DNA from 2 places in the Paenibacillus sp. BAC0078 genome. Region 1 is predicted to be linked to the other one. Evidence: riboswitches for the same ligand, from Rfam matches in the RefSeq annotation. Region 1 holds a riboswitch; the other holds the start of a gene.
What was found. A riboswitch is a leader RNA that binds a small molecule or an ion and turns the genes downstream of it on or off. The one in region 1 is predicted to bind glycine.
Positions count from the first base shown of each region.

Region 2: another riboswitch for glycine. It lies ahead of ACX1DY_RS31000 (amino acid permease); the one in region 1 lies ahead of gcvT (glycine cleavage system aminomethyltransferase GcvT).

Region 1 is NZ_JBTLRW010000011.1:169,679-175,526, forward strand. Features, by position in the region: gene ACX1DY_RS20590 (helix-turn-helix transcriptional regulator) at 1-328, shown strand, start outside; gene gcvPB (aminomethyl-transferring glycine dehydrogenase subunit GcvPB) at 395-1,855, opposite strand; gene gcvPA (aminomethyl-transferring glycine dehydrogenase subunit GcvPA) at 1,852-3,204, opposite strand; gene gcvT (glycine cleavage system aminomethyltransferase GcvT) at 3,201-4,325, opposite strand; glycine riboswitch at 4,513-4,609, opposite strand; gene gcvH (glycine cleavage system protein GcvH) at 4,793-5,185, shown strand; gene ACX1DY_RS20615 (flagellar motor protein MotB) at 5,527-5,848, opposite strand, start outside.
Region 2 is NZ_JBTLRW010000037.1:4,037-9,884, reverse strand. Features, by position in the region: gene ACX1DY_RS31020 (GNAT family N-acetyltransferase) at 1-371, shown strand, start outside; gene ACX1DY_RS31015 (AraC family transcriptional regulator) at 545-1,420, shown strand; partial or broken gene ACX1DY_RS31010 (5-methyltetrahydropteroyltriglutamate--homocysteine methyltransferase) at 1,444-1,569, shown strand; gene ACX1DY_RS31005 (MGDG synthase family glycosyltransferase) at 1,791-2,978, shown strand; glycine riboswitch at 3,129-3,208, shown strand; gene ACX1DY_RS31000 (amino acid permease) at 3,364-4,755, shown strand; gene ACX1DY_RS30995 (sporulation protein) at 4,829-5,602, opposite strand; gene ACX1DY_RS30990 (C40 family peptidase) at 5,777-5,848, shown strand, end outside.

The sequences.
Region 1 (5,848 bases):
ACAGGGTTATGTGGATATTTCTTTCCATGTAGATCAGCACATTGATTTTGCGATTCCGTTCGTGCAGCAGTTGGCCGAGAATGTGGCGTACAAACGAATGGTCAAAAACGAAGGTCTGCAGAAGTTCAGACGGGATGCGGTGCTTGATGAATACAAGCTGACGGCGCGGGAGAAGGAAGTGGCTTCGCTGTGGTTGTCGGGCAAAAGCGCGCTGCATATCTCGAGTGCGCTCGGCATCAGTGAGGGCTCGGTACGCAATGTGGTTAAGAGTATTTATATTAAAATGAACGTCAATGACCGCTCACAATTTGCCAAGAAGCTGATGTAAGCATTAAAAAACGGCTAATCCGCGAAGTCAGAGTGACTTACGGGTTAGCCGCTTCGAACAGTAAGCTTAACCGCAGGAGCAGTTCAGCACCGGCTTGCGGGCAGCCTGGGTCTCATCGAGACGGCTGATCTCCGTGGTATGCGGCGCATTGATGACGATCTCCGGCGTTTCCTTAGCTTCCTTCACAATTTGAATCATTGTTTCGATGAAGCCGTCAAGCGTTTCCTTGCTTTCGGTTTCGGTCGGCTCGATCATCATACACTCCTCTACCGTGAGCGGGAAGTAGACGGTCGGCGGATGGTAGCCGAAGTCGAGCAGCCGTTTGGCAACGTCCAGCGTGCGCACACCGTACTGCTTAAGGTTTTTGCCGGACATGACGAATTCATGCTTGCAGACACCCGGATACGGGATTTCAAAATACGGCGCCAGCCGGTGCATCATATAGTTGGCGTTCAGCACAGCGTCCTCAGACACCTCACGCAGACCTTCCGGTCCATAGGTGCGGATATACGCATAGGCACGGACGAGGATACCGAAGTTGCCGTAAAAGGCTTTGACCCGGCCGATGGATTCCGGTCCGCCATAGCTTAGCGAGAAGCTGCTGTCTTCGTTCTGCACCACCGTCGGCTGCGGCAGGAACGGAATCAGCTTCGCCTTTACGCCTACCGGTCCGGCTCCCGGACCGCCGCCGCCATGCGGGGTGCTCATCGTTTTGTGCAGATTCAAATGCACCACGTCAAAGCCCATGTCGCCAGGGCGGGTAATGCCCATAATCGCGTTGGAGTTCGCTCCGTCATAATAGAGCAGGCCGCCTGCCTCATGTACGATCTCGGCGATCAGGGCGATTTGTGTCTCGAATAAGCCGAGCGTGCTCGGGTTCGTCAGCATGAGCGCGGCGGTGTCGCTTCCGACAGCCGCTTTCAGGGCTTCAAGATCCACCATCCCTTTATCGTTCGAGGGGATGGTTACCGTCTCCAGTCCGGCTGCGGAGGCGCTGGCCGGGTTCGTGCCGTGCGAGGAATCGGGCACGATTACCTTGGAGCGGGCTTCGCCGCGGCTCTCGTGATAGGCGCGGATCATCATCAGACCGGTCCATTCGCCGTGGGCGCCGGCAGCAGGCTGCAGGGATACGGCATCCATGCCGGTCAGGGCGGCCAGGTCCTTTTGCAGCGTATGCATCAGTTCGAGTGCTCCCTGAATGCTCTCTTCCGGCTGGTACGGGTGAATCTTCGCCAGGCCGGGGAAGCGGGCAACATCCTCGTTAATCTTCGGATTGTATTTCATCGTACAGGAGCCGAGCGGATAAAAGCCATTGTCTACGCCGAAGTTGCGGCGGGACAGCGCGGTATAGTGGCGGATCACATCCACTTCCGATACCTCCGGCAAGACTACCGGCTCGCTGCGCAGCAGGCCGGCGGGAATCAGCGCATCCATGCCCTCTTCCTGTGGAACATCGCACTGCGGCAGGGAATAGGCTGAGCGGCCAGAGCGGCTAAGCTCAAAGATCAGACTTTGTTCCGGTTTCATATACAGCCCTCCAGTACGCTAGCGAATTGGTCGATTTCCGTTTTGCTTCTTTTCTCCGTTACGGCAACCAGCATATGTCCGGACAGCTCGGGATAATCCCGGCCCAGATCATAGCCTCCAAGGTAGCCTTCCTTCAGCAGTCTGGAGTTAATCTCGCTGACGTTGCTGCCTTCGGGAAGCCTCAGGACAAATTCATTGAAGAACGGTGCGGTGAAGGCAGGGGCTGCACCGGTTAATTCCCCGAGCTTGTCTGCGGCATAATGGCTCTTGCGTACATTCAGTTCGCCAACCTCGCGCATGCCTTCCTTGCCCATGACGGACAGATAGACGGAAGCGCACAGCGCAAGCAGCGCCTGGTTGGAGCAAATGTTCGAAGTGGCCTTCTCACGGCGGATATGCTGTTCCCGGGCCTGCAAGGTCAGCACGAAGCCACGTTTGCCGCTGCGGTCTACAGTCTGGCCGACGATCCGGCCCGGCATGCGGCGCATCAGGTGCTCGGCTACGGCGAAGAAGCCGCAGGTTGGACCGCCAAGCGAAGCTGGAATGCCCAGCGGCTGTGCATCACCGACTACGATGTCGGCGCCGAGCTTGCCCGGTGTTTCGAGAATGCCAAGTGCCAGCGGATTGGCGCTGACCACGAACAGGCCTTTGACGGCATGGATCAGCGGTTCAATCGCCCCGAGATCCTCGATCGCGCCGAAAAAGTTCGGCGACTGCACCAGGACGGCGGCAGTATCGCCATCAATCGCTGTGGCGAGCTTGGCCTGATCCGTTACACCGTCTTTGTAGTCAACTTCTACGACATCAAGGCCCCAGGCCCCCGCAGAGGTGCGCAGTACCTGCCGTGCTTCCGGGTGAACGGTGCGGGAGACGACGAGTTTTTTGCGTTTGGTCGCACCGGCAGCCAGAACTGCGGCTTCCGAGAAGGCGGTGGCGCCATCGTACATGCTGGCATTTGCCACCTTCATGCCGGTTAATTCGCAGATATAGGACTGGAACTCGAAGATCGCCTGCAGCTCGCCCTGGCTGATCTCCGGCTGGTAAGGCGTATAGGCGGTATAAAATTCAGAGCGGGAAATAACATGATTAATAACAACGGGGATATGGTGGTCATACAGCCCTGCGCCAAGGAAGCTGGTGTGGGTGTCGGAGCTGGCATTCTTATCGGACAGCTCTTTCATATGGCGCAGCAGCGCATATTCATCAAGCGCCTCTGACATCGGCAGCGTGCCTTCATAGCGGACGCTCTTCGGGATATCGGCGAACAGCTCCTCCACGGACTGAATCCCGACAGTCTCCATCATCTCCTTGCGGTCCTGTTCGGTCATCGGCAGATAACGGTGCTTCATTGCGGCTTCACTCCTTGGCTCTTTTTATAAAATGGCGCTTTGACCACGGTCGCTTTAAGCTGCTTGCCGCGAATCTCCACGTACACTTCCGTTCCAATCTCTGTGTAGGCGGCATCCAGCAGGGCCAGGCCCAGATTACGTTTCAGCGTTGGCGACTGTGTGCCTGTGGTGACTTCACCGATCTTCACTCCGTCCGCGTAGACCGGATAATGTGAGCGCGGGATACCACGGTCAAGCATTTCCAGGCCGATTAGGCGGCGGGGCAGCCCGGCTTCCTTCTGCTTCAGCAGCGCGTCCTTGCCTATAAAATCGGCTTTGTCCAGCTTCACGAAGAACTGGACACCTGCTTCCAGCGGCGTAATGTCCGCCGACAGCTCCTGGCCGTACAGCGGCAGCTTCGCTTCGAAACGAAGTGTATCACGTGCGCCAAGCCCTGCGGGAGTCAGGCCGTACTGAGCACCTGCCGCCAGCAGGCCGTTCCATAGGACCGCGGCCGTTTCCACCGGGGCGTACAGCTCGAAGCCATCCTCGCCGGTATAGCCGGTACGGGAGAGCAGAACCTCCACGCCGCACACTTCGGCACGCTCGATGAAGTGAAAGGGCTTAAGCTCAGCCAGGGGAGCTGAGGTTACTTCAGCAAGGATCGTTTCGGCGAGCGGTCCCTGGAGTGCGAGCAGCAGCGTCTCATCCGAGACATTGCTCAGGGTGACTCCGCAGAATTCAGCGGTGAGATGCTCCTGCAGCCACTGGAAATCCTTGTCGATATTGGAGGCATTCACGACGAGCATGTAACGTTCCTCCCCAAGACGGTATACCAGCAAATCATCGACAACCCCGCCGCTCGGGTAGAGCATCAGCGTGTACTGCGCAGCGCCATCCGCAAGACGGCTGACATCGTTCGTGGTCATTTGCTGCAGGAAAGCTTCCGAGCCGCTGCCGCTGACCATGAATTCACCCATATGCGACACATCGAACAGTCCGGCCTGCCGGCGGACCGCCTCATGCTCCTTCACGATTCCCGTAAACTGCACCGGCAGCTCCCAGCCGCCGAAATCAATGCATCTGGATTCTTCGTAGGCAGAGTAGAGGTCGTAAAAAGGTGTTCTTTTCAAAGCATCCATGTGCTCACTCCTTTGTCTGATTACACGCAAAAAAAGGACAGACGAAAGACAAAATATGCGCACCCGCATAAATAGCCTTCTGCTCTGTCCTTTGTACCTGAGAGTTACCCTGCTGCACTTGTGCGCAGGTTTCCCCGTTGGTGATCCGTGACACTGCCTGGCAGGTCCGGATAGCTCTCCAGAGATGCGTCCGGCAAAGGTCCTTTTGCCTGAGAGATTCACCCTCCCGGGCTTACTCCTTCGGCGCTGTCCTCCTGTGAGACAGTCTCTCCCTATGCCATCATTCGCAAACCGTATTGTGTTCTACTGACTCCATTAAACCGGGTATACAACTCTGCTGTCAACAAAAAAACGTCAAAAAGATGACAAAATTTATTTTCCTGTCAGTTATATTGACATTGAGCAGCGCGATAACTTAGTCTATAACTAAATTTACAACTCCAAATTTGGAAAAGAGGCGGCTAGGAATGAGTGAAGTGCTAGACAACCTGCTGTACAGCGAAGAGCATGAATGGGCGCAGCAGGGTGAAGGGCGTGTAGTACGTGTTGGGATTACGGATCATGCCCAGCATCTGCTCGGCGATATCGTATTTGTGGAGTTTCCTGAGGTTGGCGCAGCAATTTCGGCAGGCGACAGCGTAGGCAGCATTGAATCTGTCAAGACGGTGTCCGAGCTATATTCCCCGGTGTCGGGGACTGTGACCAAGATCAATGATGCGCTGGAAGGAAGCCCGGAGCTGATCAATGACCAGCCTTACGGCGGCGGATGGATTTTTGAGCTGGAAATCACCGGCGAGTTCGCAGATGCGGCATCCGGTCTGCTGAATGCGGCGGCTTACCGTGAGCTGGTTGGAGAATAAAGACCCGGTAAACTGTACCGTTTTCGGCTTATAAAAAAGACAGATCCCTCATATCACATCGGATGTTACTAATGTGTGAGGTCTGTCTTTTTGTGCGTTTTTTACTTATGTATTCAGGAAGGAAACTCCAATATTTCGGAATAAAACTGTGGGTGCATATGCCGAAAAAACGGCAAAAAAGTGAGGACAATCATAGCGAATATCACCATAGGGATTATATCCAGGGCATCGACCAATACCCGAGCTAAGACAGGCAATCGCGCCTCCTGCCGGCACAAAATTCACGCCTTTCCATAGCAGATCGGCACTGGTGCAGGAGGCTGTACAATCCCTCGGCGAATCTATTCTCCCTCTTGAAGCTGCCGCAGCACCGTAATCTCAACACGGCGGTTCTTCTGCCGTCCCTCTGCGGTAGCATTGCTGGCGGCAGGGCGAGTATCCGCATAGCCGGCATATTGGAAAGTGCCCGGATTCAGCCCCTCGCTGTCGAGAAAGAAGCGCAGCACGGAGAGGGCGCGGGCGCCGGACAGCTCCCAGTTATCATTATACCGCGAGCCTGCCGATACCGGTGTATTGTCCGTATGGCCTTCGATGCTGATGGTGGCGCCAATGTTGCGGAAGAGACCGGACAATTGCCGCAGCGCGGGAAGCGCGGGCGACTTC
Region 2 (5,848 bases), on a different contig from region 1:
CGTCTTGTTATGTTCTTGCAACCAATGGAGGACATCCATTCCCATTTATCATTTACGCGGATGAGGAGCCTGTCGGGTTTGTTATGTTGGTTTATGGAACCACCGGTTATGAAGAACCGTCAATGGCAGAAGACAACTATTGCATCTTGCGACTGATGATTGACAAGCAATATCAGAACCGGGGTTATGGCCCTGAAGCCATGAAAAGAATCTTGGAATTCATCCGTACCTTTCCGGCAGGACCAGCACCTTACTGCTGGATTCCTTATAAAGCCGATAACACCGCTGCCAAAAAGCTTTATGAAAGCTTCGGCTTTCGTGACAATGGTGAAGTCTTCAACAACGAATCAATAACCGTATTGCGGCTCTGATTTTGCTGTCAAACTGTTAGAATTTATCTTATTCTGCGTTCTAAGGAAAGAACTATTGGAGAACGATAGTACCACAAGTAACAGCAAGCTTTTAACCCTACAAAATTGTGCAGGAGATGTCGGATGGGTTCTACCGAACCTTGTTATCCTATACCTGAAGGGAGGTCATTTGAATGGATTGGCTTGTATGTCTGAACAGAGCCTTACACTATATTGAAGAGAATCTTGATGAAGACATAGACCTGAAGGAAGCAGCCAGGTTGGCTTGTTGTTCTGAATACCATTTTTCAAGAATGTTCTCATTCCTTGCAGGCATCACATTATCGGAATACATCCGCCGGAGACGCCTAACACTTGCGGCATTTGAGCTTCAAACCGGTGATTTAAGAGTAGTAGATGTGGCGGTGAAATACGGTTATAGCTCAGCAGATGCCTTTTCCAGAGCATTTCAAAGCTTGCATGGAATCTTGCCCTCTTTGGTAAAGTCCCATGTCCCATCTTTAAAAGCCTATCCGCGTATGACCTTCCAATTAACTATTCAGGGAGGATGCGCAATGAATTATCGTATTGTAGAGAAAGAAGCATTCAGTATCGTAGGTATCACGAAGAGGGTGCCTATCCAATTTAACGGCGTAAATTCAGAGATTTCATCTATGTTGAACTCCTTAACCAGCACCGACATTGACGAACTCAAAAGGCTTTCGAACGTTGAACCGCTGGGCTTGATTCAAGCGTCGACGAATTTTACTGAAGGACGCATGGAGGAAAAGGGGGAGCTTGACCACTATATTGGCGTGGCTACAACCAAGCAGTGCCCTGAGCATCTGGCAAAATTAGAGGTACCGGCAGTAAGTTGGGCCGTATTCGAAGCAGTAGGACCGTTCCCGGATACTTTACAAAATGTATGGGGGCGTATTTATTCTGAATGGTTCCCCTGTTCAAATTACGAATTAGCCCCAGGGCCCGAAATCTTATGGAATGAGAGTAAGGAGGTAACATCGCCTACCTTTAAAAGCGAGATTTGGATACCTGTTACGAAAAAAGAATGACCATAGTTTGATACCGAACGGACAGCCGGATCTGCCTGAGCCCGCAATGCGGCTTCGCTTCTACGGAAGAAGGCAACCATCTGACAGAAGAGCAGCAGTGGCGCAAGCTTGCTTTTATTAATGAAATTGCCGGAGAGATCTGGAAATAATCAATAAGCTGGCAGGAGAGTACCACGATATTAGCCGTACGGATGATCATCCGTACGGCTAAAGGTGCGTTCTGTCCTCCTCCCCGACTTAAGTCCAGCCGCAGGACCGGTCCGCAGACCATTTTGTTTGCGCTGCAGAAGGAATAAACTTGTAAAAGAGTTGGTTGACGGAAAATAAGGCTGCCCGATTGGCGGCGGATAATAAGGAGCAGGTGATAACGATGCGCAAAACAAGAGTGCTGATTCTCTCGGAAGGATTCGGAAGCGGTCATACTCAGGCTGGTTACGCTCTGGCTGCCGGATTAAGAAAGATGGACCGGAACATTCGAACGAAGGTGATGGAGCTGGGGTCCTTTTTAAATCCTACGGCGGCTCCTTTGATTTTGTCCGCATATCGCGCGACCGTGAATACAAGTCCGACCCTGGTCGGCATGATGTACCGCATGAAATATGAAAAGCCGGTCGGACGCTTCTCCTGGATGGCGCTGCACACAATGTTCTATCACCATACGGCCCAGGTCATAGAACAGTTGCAGCCCGACCTGATCATCTGTACGCACCCCATTCCTAGCGCGATCATTTCCAGGCTGAAGAGGTCCGGCATGGACATTCCGCTCTACACGGTTATTACCGATTATGATGCGCACAGTTCATGGATTACGCCCGGTGTGGACCGCTACCTCGTATCCGCGCCGGAAGTGCGCGCTTTGCTGATCCAGCGCGGCATTAAGCCGGAAGCCGTTCAGGTGACGGGCATTCCGGTGCACCCCGATTTCTGGAGCGTCCGTGACAAACAGGTCGTAAGAAAAGAACTGGCCATCAAGGATATGCCTACCGTGTTTGTGATGGGGGGCGGCTGGGGACTGTTGTTCAAAGAGGATTTCATCGCAAGGCTCGCCGCCTGGAGGGAGCGTGTGCAGATCGTATGCTGCGTGGGAAGCAACGCTAAACTGGCTGCCAAGCTGCGGAATGATCCCCGTTTTGACCATCCCAACATCATCGTGCTCGGGTTTACCCGCGAGATCAGCAAATGGATGGATGCATCCGACCTGCTGATTACCAAGCCGGGCGGTATGACCTGTACCGAAGGGCTGGCCAAGGGGCTGCCGATGCTGTTTTTTGAGTCCCTGCCCGGGCAGGAAACAAAAAATTGCGAATATTTCGTCAAAAGCGGATATGGTGAAGTGCTGGCCTCCGGGGATGCTTTGGACATATGGTTCCGCCGGATTGCGGGCGAAAGCGCGGGGAGCAGCGGCTACGGGAAAGTGAAAAGACTGAATCCGCAGCCTGTCTACAAGCCGGAACGCTGCGCACAGACGGTAATGCAATTGCTGCAGCCAGCATCCGGCTCTGTTCCGGATCGTGAGCAGATGAAGGAGCCGCGACTGGCCGGACAAATGGCGAATTAAGAAATACATCGGCACCGGATTCGTTCCATTGTATTTATTATCGTTGACAAAACATTTAACTAGGTTTAGTATTGAAAAAAATTAAAAGCGGCACACCATTAAAAACTGAATAGTTAGCAAGCTATGATTGCTATGGATCACACTATAGCAGGAGCAGCTTCTGGAGAGACCGTGGAAATTCACGGCGCCGAAGGGTTCACAATCTCAGGCAAAAGGACAGAAGAGTACTGAATAATTTATTTGTTATCCTGATAATAATCAGAATAGCATATATTATTTGTTATTCTTATGACCCGGAGATTGGAGCGTATCCAATCTCTTTTTTTATTGGCATTATTACTTGTTCGTTTTTTCACATGAAAGAAATATTGAGGGGGAGCTAATCTTGGCACAACAAGAATTAAAGAGAGACTTAGAGAATCGGCATGTTCAGCTCATTGCAATTGGCGGCACTATTGGTACCGGACTGTTTTTAGGATCGGGTAAAGCTATTCAACTGGCAGGGCCATCCATTATTTTTGCTTATTTAATTGTGGGTATCGCTGTTTTTTTCGTTATGAGGGCACTGGGAGAGCTCTTGTTGTCTAAAGCAGGATATCAATCTTTTACAGACATTGCTGAAGATTATCTTGGACCGCGGGCAGCGTTTATCACCGGATGGACATATTGGTTTTGCTGGATCATGACGGCTATGGCTGATATCATCGCTGTTGGGGTATATGTGCAATATTGGTTTGATATCCCGCAATGGATACCTGCAGTCATCTGCTTAATCATTTTATTAGGGCTCAATCTATTAACGGTAAAAAATTTCGGGGAACTGGAATTCTGGTTTGCGCTAATCAAGGTGGTGACTATCCTCGCATTAATTGCCATCGGGGTTATTTTGCTGGTGATCGGCTTCAAAACAGATGCAGGAACGGTTTCACTTAAAAATATTTGGGGACATGGGGGAATATTTCCAAACGGAATTTCGGGTTTCCTGCTCTCCTTCCAGATGGTTGTGTTTGCCTTTGTTGGTGTGGAATTGGTGGGGGTATCGGCAGCGGAAACAGCTAATCCGGAAAAAAATATTCCTTCGGCCATCAATAAGATTCCTTTAAGAATTCTGTTCTTCTACGTTGGGGCAATTATCGCCCTATTATGCATTAACCCGTGGACAGAGCTGAATCCGTCAGAAAGTCCTTTTGTTAAAACATTCAGCTTAGTCGGGATACCGGTTGCCGCAGGAATTATTAACTTTGTCGTATTAACATCTGCCGCATCTGCTTGTAACAGCGGGATGTTTTCAACAAGCCGGATTCTATATAATTTGGGCAAGAATAACCAGGCTCCAGCCAGTTTTGCAAAACTGAATAAAAATCATGTACCAAGCAGCGCATTATTGACATCCACGCTTGTCCTATCCGTGGGAGCTCTTTTGAGCAAGCTTATTCCAGAGCAAGCCTTTGGCATCGTAACAACGATCAGTGCTATCTGTTTTATATGGGTTTGGGGTATCGTTCTAATTTGCCACTTACGATATAAGAGAACAAAGCCGGAATTACAGGCAAAATCGAAATTTAAAGCACCGTTTACCCCATTTATCAATTATGTTGTCCTGGCGTTGTTTGCGGTCATCCTTATAATTATGCTATTTGCAAAAGATACACGTCCGGCCTTATTGTTGACACCTGTATGGTTTATTCTCCTATTTGTTCTATATTCCACGAATAAAAGAAAGCGGGAAGTAGACCATACAGGTTCAGTGCAGAGCAAGCAATCCGTAGATGCCTGACATGTAAGGCGAAGAAAAATGGCGGCACAGGGAGTAACTTCCTTGATGCCGCCATTTTATATTTATTCCGTGCTTAAGCGTATTTGCGGATTGTATCGGCCAGCCGGTCAGCGATGTAATGCGCTCCGGAAGCAAGCTCGTTACGGTCAAAACGCAGCTTTACAAAGCTCTCATCCGCATCCAGAGCTTCTGCGAATAGGCCGGCGAGCCCGCGTGCCTTGCGGTCAACCTGCAGCAGCAGGCCGACGCCATCCTCATCCGGATAGAAGATGACTTCGAGTTCGTCCAGCTGGCCACGGAACATGGAGGTAGGGACAAATTCGAATTCCTGGATAAAAGGCATTCCGAATGTTTTGCCGTAATGCGGTGCATATTCACAGCTTACCTCACGAAGTCTAAATCCGAGCAGATCGGCTGCATCAAGAATAATAGCTGAATGGGGATGCGGCATTACCTGCAGATGGTCCTGATCGGTTGGATCCAGCGCTTCCTTGATATCCAGACCCGTGTGAATCCACACCGGCGTTCTGCCCATTGTCACCGGGGTAAAGGGCGGAAGCTGGAAGGAGACAGGGAACTCATAGACTTGATTGGCTTCTACGGTGAATTTCTCAGCGAGCAAAATTTTGGCCACAGTTGCTTCGACATTTGATTTTGAATCATTATACTCTTTCACATAACGCGTTTTGACAAAAGCGTAAACATCATCAATCTTTTGATCCACACGGCCGCCTTGAATCTGAACGACACCGGTGATTGTATCTCCGGCACTCACCGTATCTTGATGAAGCATAAGATCAACCTTGGCGGCACCAATTCCGGCGCTCGCCAGCATACGTTTGAACATGGACAATGGAAATATCTCCTCTCTATTCTTTGCGTACCCAATGATACGCATAAGTAATAATTGAGGTTTCGAACTTACGGAAGGATATTGTTTACCATCAATTACCACAAAACCATTTTGCTTTTGCCTCGTCCAACTGTGTAGTAGCAAATCTATACACAAGGTGATGAACATATGATCAAACGAAATGCTGCACTTCTGTCTCTGCTAGCCCTTTCACTCTATTCCTCGGGTGTTATCCATGCA